3 regions of the Paenibacillus sp. FSL P2-0136 genome follow, and region 2 is predicted to be linked to each of the others. Evidence: riboswitches for the same ligand, from Rfam matches in the RefSeq annotation. Region 2 holds a riboswitch; each other region holds the start of a gene.
What was found. Region 2 has a riboswitch for cyclic di-GMP ahead of NYE26_RS00380 (anti-repressor SinI family protein). Riboswitches for the same ligand answer to the same signal wherever they lie in the genome.
Positions count from the first base shown of each region.

Region 1 (3,242 bases), 720 kb from region 2:
GGTGTTGCAGTCGGCGTTGGTGTTACAGTCGGCGTTGGTGTCGGTGTTGCAGTCGGCGTTGGTGTTGGTGTTGCAGTCGGCGTTGGTGTTGGTGTTGCAGTCGGCGTTGCGGTAGGCGTTGCCGTTGGCTTAGGAGCCGCCGCCGGAGCAGACCAGGCCTTATATTGGTCACGGGTCAGTGTGTAGCTGTCATTCATGAAATTCTTGATCGTAGCCGTGCTGTTATTCTCATAGAGCATCTTGCCCCAGTTCATCATGAACACGTAATTCTGCTGGGTCAGCTTCAGCTTCGAGATGTTCGGCATTTCGCCGTTCTCGCCGATGCCGATCGGTTTGCCGCCAGCCAGGCTGGTCAGATCATCATGATATTTATTCGAGTAGTCGTTATTATATATATCTGCTGCCAGCACATCCACTCTGTCCGCGCCCGGATAGGTCCGTGCATAGGGATCAGAGTTGGCATTCGGCGCATTCGGGTTCCATACCCAAATCAGATTATTTAACTGATGAACGTTCACGAACCGGTCATACATAATATTCCATAGTGCAGTGAAGTTGTCTTTCTTGCCCCACCAGAACCAGCCGCCGTTCATTTCATGGTACGGTCTCCAGAGGATCGGAACCTTAGCATCCCGCAGACTTTTCAGAGAGACAGCTACTTTATCCAGATCAGTGATTAGAGCATTATACTCTGGCGTGCCGGGGGTTACGTATTTGTTAAATTGCGCCTGAGTAATTGGCTTCTGCACATTGGACCATTCGTACTTGGTGCCCGGCAGACTCTGGTGGAAGGTCATGGCGACAATGCCGCCCGCTCTGGACCAGTTCGTTGCACTCCAGACGATATTTTTGCGTTGTGCAGCTACTCCGCTCTCGCTCTGTCCACCGATTGCTCCAAGCTCATACCCATGCAGTGCGGCGTATTGTCCGCTTGTTCCCTTCAGCTTGTTGCTCAGCTCATCCGGACTTTCGAAATAGTCATGCTGCCCTGTAATGATTCCGTTCCCGGAGATCTCATAGAGACTGTTCAGCAGCTTGACCGCCTCGGCTGAGGCATTAGGGTTCACGGGCGCTCCTGTAGAGGAAGCAGCCTTGACAGTGGACGGGGCGATTCCCAGTCCCACGGGTACAGCAGACAATACCACGGCCAGCGACAGCACAGCGCAGAGCAAACGAGACTTACGGTAAGTTTTCACAATATTCTCTTCCTTTCGGTAGCCAGGCTGCCACTCTTGCGAAGGCCCTATAGCTTTGCGTCCCTATCTTTCGATTAGGTTTGCCATTGTCGTTTTGGAAGGATCAATCCCTCTTACCGTAAGTATCGTCGATATGCAAATTTAATGTAGAGTAAAAACAAATTTTGTCTGAAAAATAGTTCTAAATGCCTGATTAAAAATTGTAACAATTGGTTAAATAGATAAGTTAGACCTACGAAATGAACTGATGTAGAGCGATATCCTCCCAGTCCAGAGTAATACGGATATTGTCCTCCTCTACCAGCTCAGACCCTGTCTGCACCTCAATGAACTCCACATCGGTAAGAGCAAGAATGGCATGCTTGGTCCCTTCCGGTATCCGCACCACATCTCCCGCCTTCACCTTATGCATCTTCTCATTGATGACAATGCTGGCTTCCCCGCTGACGAAGGTCCAGATTTCACTGCGTTTGTGATGCAGCTGGTAGCTGATATTTTTGCCCTCATTGATGAAAATCCGCTTGGTCAGCACCTCGTTGCCCTCATCATATTTCACATAATCGATCACCTTGTAGTGGCCCCAGCGGCGTTCCTCGTACATCGGTCTTTGTTCAAAAGTCTTCAGCACTTCCTTGATCCGCGGACTCTCGGCCTTGTGTGTCACCAGAATGCCGTCCGGGCTGGCGGCGATAATCAGATCCTTCGCCCCGATTACCGTGATTGGAATATCCAGCTCGTTAATGAGGCAGGTGCCTTCGGAGTCAGCGGTGATAAAGCCTTTGCCGACATGGTTACTGGTCATTTCCTCGGTCAGCGTATTCCAGGTGCCCAGGTCTTTCCAGAATCCGGCGTAAGGCTGCACGACGATGTTCTCTTCTTTCTCCACCACTTCGTAATCGAAGCTAATCGAGGACAGCAGCTTATACTGCTTCTGCAGCTCCTCGTAATTGAGCGGCAGCCCTTTGCGCTGCAGTATATCCAGCAGGTAACCCAGACGGAAGGCGAACACTCCGCAGTTCCAGAGCGCTCCCCGCCTGATTAGCTCCTCAGCTTGGATGCGGTCCGGCTTCTCCTGGAAGTGGCTCACTTGCAGGTAACCATTCGCTCCCGCATCTGCGCCCGTTGGAATAATGTAGCCGTATTTCTCCGAAGCATGCTCGGGAACTACGCCCATCAGCGCCAGGTTCGCCCCGCTCACCAGCATGGTGTTCTCCAGCTGCAGCACCGTTTCGAAAAAGGAGGATTCCACGTATGGGTCCACCGGCAGAATCGCCACGGTCTCGCTTGGGGACACCCCCGCGATGGAATACAGGTAGGCCGCCGTCAGCGCAATAGCCGGGAAGGTATCCCGCCGCTCCGGCTCCACGATGATCGGCACCTCGCTGCCGAGCTGGCTCTGGATCATCTCCACCTGGCTGCGCCCGGTCGCCAGATACGAGGACCCGGCCATGCCGTTCTCCTCCAGCTGTCTCCATACCCGTTGTACCATTGATTCCGGTTCACCTGCCGGGCTTGCCAGTACCTTCAGAAATTGCTTGGAGCGTGAATCATTGGACAACGGCCAGAGCCGCTTGCCGGAGCCGCCTGATAGAAGTACTAGTTTCATAGTGAACCCTCCATATCGTATTGTTATTGGGTATTTCTTGTTGCGGAGCTGTGAGTTAAAATCCCGCCTGTTATGAGGGTCGCTGCAAGGAATTTTGGGCTTACGGCCGCTGTTGTCTCCAGATGTTGTTGATTATATTGCTTGCAGCAGATAACATCCGGAGACAAAGGCGGACGCTAACGCTCCTACAGCTCCAAAATTCCTCTCCGCTCCATTTCATAACAGGCTTGTGATTTTATATCCGCTTCGCCCGCTGGCGAAGCTCCCGGCTAAAGATCCGATATTGCCGCTTGTTGTAGCGGCAAGGGGAGCCGGGCCGCCGCTATGCTTGCGCGGCAGCAGTTGAATCCTGGTTGCCGGTAGCCTGCCTTCACGACAATTGAATCCCTGGTTGCCGCCTACTGTTGCGGCGGAGAAAAATTCAAAGGCTCAAAGACTCT
Region 1 covers NZ_CP150244.1:814,300-817,541, reverse strand. The annotation lists gene NYE26_RS03390 (PA14 domain-containing protein) at 1-1,196, opposite strand, end outside; cyclic di-GMP riboswitch class I at 1,211-1,291, opposite strand; gene NYE26_RS03385 (sugar phosphate nucleotidyltransferase) at 1,429-2,802, opposite strand.
Region 1: another riboswitch for cyclic di-GMP. It lies ahead of NYE26_RS03390 (PA14 domain-containing protein); the one in region 2 lies ahead of NYE26_RS00380 (anti-repressor SinI family protein).

Region 2 (3,242 bases):
CAGTCCCGGAGCGTTGCGTTCTTCCTGTGCGGCGCGTGTGAAGCCCTCGACTACAGGATTGACGAATTCAAGATGGCTGGGGTTATTGGCCAGCGTGATCCGGGTACGTACGGTTTCGCCTTCGCGGACGGCACGGTCAGCCCCGAGATGGTACTTCACATCACCGCTCCACCCGTAAGTCACGCCCATGGAGCCTTCCGAAGGGAACAGCTCTTTGTTCGGCGAATGATGGAACTCTGAGAAAATAATATCATAAGGCTTGCCCAGAATATGGGCCAGCACATTAAGTCTTCCGCGGTGGGCCATACCCATCAGGATATGCTCGGCGCCGTCATGCGCGGCAGCCCGCACAATCTCATCCAGCATCGGCACAAGGGCATCATTGCCCTCCAGGCTGAAGCGCTTTTGGCCGACGAAGGTCTTGTGCAGGAAGGTCTCGAAATGCTCCACCTGAACCAGCCGCTTCAGCAGCTCTTTGCGTTCTGTATTATTCAGCGGGGCAGGGGAGGTCATCGATTCCGCCTGGCTGTTGAGCCAACGCAGCTCGCGTTCATCATGCACATGCCCGAATTCATAAGCAATGGTCTGTGTATAGGCCTGGCGCATTCTGTGGACGGCATCCATCGCGGTATGCACATCCGCAGGGGCATTATCCCAGATCAGCGAAGCGGGCAGGGCATTAAGATCCTCACGGGTAAGCTCGTAGGTCTCCAGCTCCAGCCATTTGGCCATCGGGTTCGTGCTGCGCTCCAGCGGGTCAATGTCTGCGGCCATATGGCCATATATTCGAATATTGGCGATCAGCTTCGAGGCCTTGACAGCCTTCTTGAGCCACTCGGCATCTGCTGATACGGCAGGCCTTGGAGCCCTCTCGGCATCGGGTGCCAGTGGAGGGGGGCCGGATACGGTGAAGAGATCGCGGTAATGCTGTTCAACAGAAGAGGGGTCCTTGACAAATTGCTCATATCTTTCTTGGATGTAGCCCAGGTTGGGGCCGTAGTATTTGCTCCATACTGTGTCGTTATAGGGCTCTTTGACTGCCATGAATAGGTCCTCCTAACGGATAAACTCCACGCGAGGCATCCAGTGTGCCACTTGGCGGAGCTGCAAATGTTTGCGGTTTCATTCTCATCCTATTGTGCTACTTTCCGGCGGGGTAATCAATTCATACTTTCGGTCAATCCGTTCGCAATTTGGCATGATTCATTACAGTATTCATACGGAACTATCATAAATAGAAAAAACTCATATAACAGCCCGTTATACATACAAATGGGTAATTGTCTCTATACGATGTTGCGTGCAGCGGCAAGTCGGGGCGGATGGGGTTCCCTTTAGTATAATTAAACTATTAGCTAGTGTTTGAACTTGGAACTGGAAATATTTATACAAGCCGCTGGCAATTTCAGCTAAGTTTCCTCACATTTTTTCATAAAAAAATTCCAGAAAACGACACACTAATTGCGTATGATCTTGTATAATGTTATTGCGGAGAACGGTTTCATCGATTCTTGCCAGATCCTTTCATGATGGAAAGGGTCCAGTAAAAGGTAAACCTGCCGAAAGACAGGGGCACAAAGTCTCGGATCTAAAGTAGAAATACTACAAAGTAGCAATACTACTATGATGGCCGGACTGCCTGGGGACGCGAAAATTCTAGGAGGAGATTTCTTGGATATGTCCAACCAGGGGAATGACGAGCTGCAGGCAGTAGATCTGGATTTAGAATGGGTGCACTTGCTGATGTCTGCCAAGCAGGCGGGGATCGCGGCGGAGGATATCCGCCGGTTTCTAAGTGAGAAGGCGCTCCAGGCGATGTAAGGGCGGTCATCATTGTTCGGATACATACAGAAAAGGCACAGCGTCCGGTACGCTGTGCCTTTTCTGTATGCCGCTTGAAAGGCTGCCTTCGCCGAAGGCGGCCTCCCTGCCGTGCGGAATCTTCCCTGTGGCATATAATGCCCGTCTAGTTGTCCTTTTGTTCCATGCGCCATTTCTGGTAATCGAGGAATTCCTTGAATTCGCGTTTGCTTATACCGGAGGCCATGGCCTCCTGAACAAGCCGGAACCATTCCCCGTCCAGAGCCTGTTCTTCCGTCTCTGCCAGTCCGCCATACAACAGTGCATGAATGGATACCTGAAGCGCGTCAGCGATTTTTTCGATGAATTGAATGGAGGGGTTGGATTGAATGTTCCGTTCCACATTACTGAGGTATGATTTCGCCACATCAGCCTTATCGGCAAGCTCGGATAACGAATAGCCCTTCTCCAGCCGGAGTTTGTGGATGCGGCTTCCCATAGTATCTGACACGATTACAACGCCCTCCGTACTTTTTTTGGTGAAAAATAAGAAGTTATATGCTTTGCGCTATACATTCTCCTTATCTTTCTCGTTGAAACGGTACCGCCCGTTCAAAGTAAGCAAAGCCGTTTTCTCTTGTCAGTATAACAAAAATCCGCAAAACGGACAAAAATCCTTGAACCCGGCAGCGGGAAAAAAGAAACGGCATACCCGGCCCGGATGAGGGAGGATATGCCGTCTTGATGGATTGCTGAAACGCTGCCTTCCTAATAAAAGGTGGCAGCAAAGCCATTTTCACTTGTATAGGCTGGCCCCTGATCTACTTGGCTTCTCCCACTCCTTGAAGAGCATCGAAGGTCCAGTTCAGAGCTAAGCCGTCACCCTGGAAAATGTTCTGATCGAGCGTGTTGTCTACGAATTCGAAGGCGATCTTGAAGGTCTTGGACCCGGCGGCGGCAATCCCTCCTGGCAGTACACCTGCTGCTACGAGATCGTAGCTGGGGGTATTTTTCAGATCCTTCAGGGAGATCTCGGACAGCACATGACCGCTTAATGATCCGCCGGTGTACGTATTATCGAGGAGCTTGACCTTGAAGTGGTCTCCGAGATCCTGGCCCGCGTTATCGCCCTTGGCATCGGTCACGGTGTAAGTGGTGGCAAGCTTGAGGAATTTGATATCCAGTGTGCCGTCATTGGACAAGGTGAAGGTGCGGACGGTGTAGTCTCCCGGCTTCAGATTCGTCAGCGCTACCGGAGTATTGAAGGAAGAGCCGAGCTTCAGCGTACCCGCTGCGAAGGTTGCCGTGCTGGTAGCTGTGGAGCTGAAGTAAGCGAAGGTGCCCCCGCCGATTAAAGACAAGCCCAGTGCTGCCGATGCTACGCCAAGACCCAATGTTTTTTTGATACCCATTATTTATTTCCTCCTCGAATGGTTTGTTTT
Region 2 covers NZ_CP150244.1:92,995-96,236, forward strand. The annotation lists gene NYE26_RS00375 (2-oxoglutarate dehydrogenase E1 component) at 1-1,044, opposite strand, end outside; cyclic di-GMP riboswitch class I at 1,540-1,643, shown strand; gene NYE26_RS00380 (anti-repressor SinI family protein) at 1,678-1,821, shown strand; gene NYE26_RS00385 (helix-turn-helix domain-containing protein) at 1,967-2,299, opposite strand; gene NYE26_RS00390 (TasA family protein) at 2,622-3,212, opposite strand.

Region 3 (3,242 bases), 300 kb from region 2:
TACGCATCGTCGCCTTGGTGGGCCGTTACCCCACCAACTAGCTAATGCGCCGCAGGCCCATCCCCAAGCAGCAGATTGCTCCGCCTTTCATTCTTCTCTCAGGAGAAAAAAGAAATTATCCGGTATTAGCTACCGTTTCCGGTAGTTATCCCAGGCTTGAGGGCAGGTTGCCTACGTGTTACTCACCCGTCCGCCGCTAAGTCTGAAAGGAAGCAAGCTTCCTCTCAAACTCCGCTCGACTTGCATGTATTAGGCATGCCGCCAGCGTTCGTCCTGAGCCAGGATCAAACTCTCCAAATTGGTATTTAGAAAGAGCGATTGCTCATTTTGAAACATCTGACGAGAATTTACATTCTCATTTTTGGATCTCACCGAAGCGATCTCCAGATACTCACTCGTTGTTCAGTTTTCAAAGATCAAGCTCGTTGTTAGTGTCGATGTTGTCGTCACCAGCAACTCTTATAATATATCACGTTCATCTGAGCAATGCAAGCTTTATTTTTGAAATCACTTATTTAAGTAATCTCTCATTTCCTTTGCCGCTCCAACAACGCTTATTTATAATAACCTATCCTTCTATTAAAAAGCAACCTTTATATAAATAAAAATAACCCGCTTAATGACTAAGCGGGCTATTCTCAGATAATGCTATAGTTACAGCTATTCTTAGTAGAATTTCGCTGCAGTATATTTGCTTGCTGATTTGATCAGTTCTGTTGATGCTGTTTTCTTACCCAGACCTGCATCCACTGTAGTATCAATCGTCACCCATTTGCCGTTCAGGAACACTTCGTTCCAGGCATGGTATGAAGTTACATAGCTTGTATTCCCCATAACCAACTTGGTTGGAATCCCTTCACTGCGGAGCATAGTAGCGAACAAGGAAGCGTAATCGTAGCAGATACCTTTGTTGGTAGCCAGTGTGTTGTCGTTGTTCGGAATATAATCTGTGCTTACGCTGTTGGCCAGAGAGTAGTCATATTTCACGTTAGCTACGATGTAATTATAGATAGCCTTAACTTTGTCTGCATCTGTGGTCAGACCCTTTGTAAGCTGTGCTGCCTTTTGAACGGATTTATCGGAAGAACTCCACTTTACATTCTGTACAGAGCTCAAATATACGGCATTCACATTGCTCATTGAGAGAGATACAGTCTCGGAAGATAGTACTTTGTATTTGTTACCGGTAGTATTCTCAAGAACGGAGACCTTGTAAGAGCCATTACCTTGTTGCAGCGGGAACGTCTCGGTCGGTTTGGAAGTGTATAAGTTGTAAGTATAGCTGTTATTGTCCTTGGTAATCATGAGCTTCATCTTCTTGTCCTTAGGAACATCGTACGAAACCCCGATAACTCCTTGATCAAGTTGTCCAACATTTAACCAGCTTGAATCTGCATTTGCTGCTTGAGCAGTGCCTGTCTGCACGGAAGTGACGATCACAAAAAGTGTAATCAGCATTAAATAAAACTTCTTCATGGATAAAACCCCTTTCGGTAGCTGGCTGCCATTCTTACGGGAAGGCCCTTTAGCTTTGCGTCCCTACCTTTCGATAGGTTTGCCGTTATCGTATAAGCTTTATCTGTCCAATCTACTGCCACATAATGACAGATTCAGAATGAAAACAAACAAAAAAAGCCTCTTCATTCGGTAACTGGCTGCCATCCATGACGGGAAGGCCCTGTAGCTTTGCGTCCCTACCTTTCGATAGGTTTGCCGTTATCGTGTATTAGCTTTCATAGTTATAGCTTACCATATCTCAATCTATTAGCAAGACCCAAATCACTAGATTCCCGCAAAAATAGACTAAAATTTTATGTTTTTTGACCTTTCTCAGCATTGTCCTATGACAATCAGGTCAACTTTGCATGAATAATGAGTCTGTGGGTAGGGTTGACAAGCGGATCACAGGTAATGAGGGTCAGAATCTTATCATCATCCTTACCCTTCAGTACTGAAATATCGGTAGGCTCTACAATAGATACATCATATACAACATATTTGTATTCCTGTCCGCTTGTAATAACAGTAATGGCATCCCCTTTACCGACCTCATCCAGTCTGTTGAACAGCCGCCCTGCCGTTCTTGACCGATGTGCCGCAATCGCTGCATTGCCTACCGCGCCAATCGGAGCTGTCTCCTTCATATGCGCCGCCGCATGCTTCATATTGGTCTTAGTGGCGCCCTCCAGTACAGGCAGCTTCAGATCGATTTTATCGATTTCAATAATAGCGGTGATTTTGCCTCCCACTTCAATCTCGGGCGCTGTAGTGGGCACCGGCTCTTCCGCACCAGACTCTTCCGCCAGCAGCTGGGTGACTTCTGCATAAGGCTTGCTCAGATCCTGGCTGGCAGGAGCCGTAGCCGAAGGAACGATTTCACTATAGGCCTGTTCAGCCTCTTCCAGCAGCTTCTGCTGCTGACGGTCCTCGTACCATTCGCTTCCTTTGGGGTAGAGCATAATCAGGACCCCGGCAAGTATAATCAAATAGGATAACTTCCGCATGACAATCGCCTCCGCAACATAGAATAAGTGCTTTCCTCCGCAGAATACGGGGAAGATATACGCTCTCTTTAGAATACCCACTTCCGGCTTCCAAAGAAATTAATGATTACTGTAACAAAGGTAACCAGCACCTTGGCCATCAGCACCTGGACGCCCAGCCGGTCAGTCAGCAGATGAATCAGCAGCACCGAAATGCCCAGCACCATCAGATTCAGCACAATAAATCTCACCAGCTGCATCCGGTCAAAGCGGCCATCCCCGCCTCTGTCCCTTCCCTTGAAGGTCACCTTCTTATTCCAGAAAAAGCTGTTGGCCGTCCCGGCACTGTAGGAAATAATCTGTGCAGGGGTGTTAAGCATCCCCAGGGAATGAAGCAGGGTAAATACCGCAAAATCTATGAACGTGTTAAGCAGGCCCACCGCATTGAATTTCAGAAACTGGATCATCCCTGCCCGCCAAGCCTTATCTTGCATAATCGCTTGCCTTCCGCGTGTCTTCGGCCTCTGCCTCCGGGTAGCCTCGGGTCTCGCGTACGATATAAAGCGGTCTATCCTTAGATTCATCATAGATCCGTCCGATGTATTCCCCGATCACGCCCAGCAGCATCAGCACAATGCCGTTAAACAGCAGGTTCACCCCGACAATAGATGCCCAGCCCGGCACAGTCCAAGAGGTGAAGACTTTCTGGAATAAGACCAGGAACAGGTAGATGAAGCTGGAGAAGGACAGGAAGAAGCC
Region 3 covers NZ_CP150244.1:392,409-395,650, reverse strand. The annotation lists rRNA gene NYE26_RS01645 (16S ribosomal RNA) at 1-300, opposite strand, end outside; gene NYE26_RS01640 (transglutaminase-like domain-containing protein) at 667-1,476, opposite strand; cyclic di-GMP riboswitch class I at 1,490-1,570, opposite strand; cyclic di-GMP riboswitch class I at 1,644-1,725, opposite strand; gene NYE26_RS01635 (class D sortase) at 1,851-2,504, opposite strand; gene NYE26_RS01630 (GtrA family protein) at 2,573-2,977, opposite strand; gene NYE26_RS01625 (glycosyltransferase family 2 protein) at 2,967-3,242, opposite strand, start outside.
Region 3: another riboswitch for cyclic di-GMP. It lies ahead of NYE26_RS01640 (transglutaminase-like domain-containing protein); the one in region 2 lies ahead of NYE26_RS00380 (anti-repressor SinI family protein).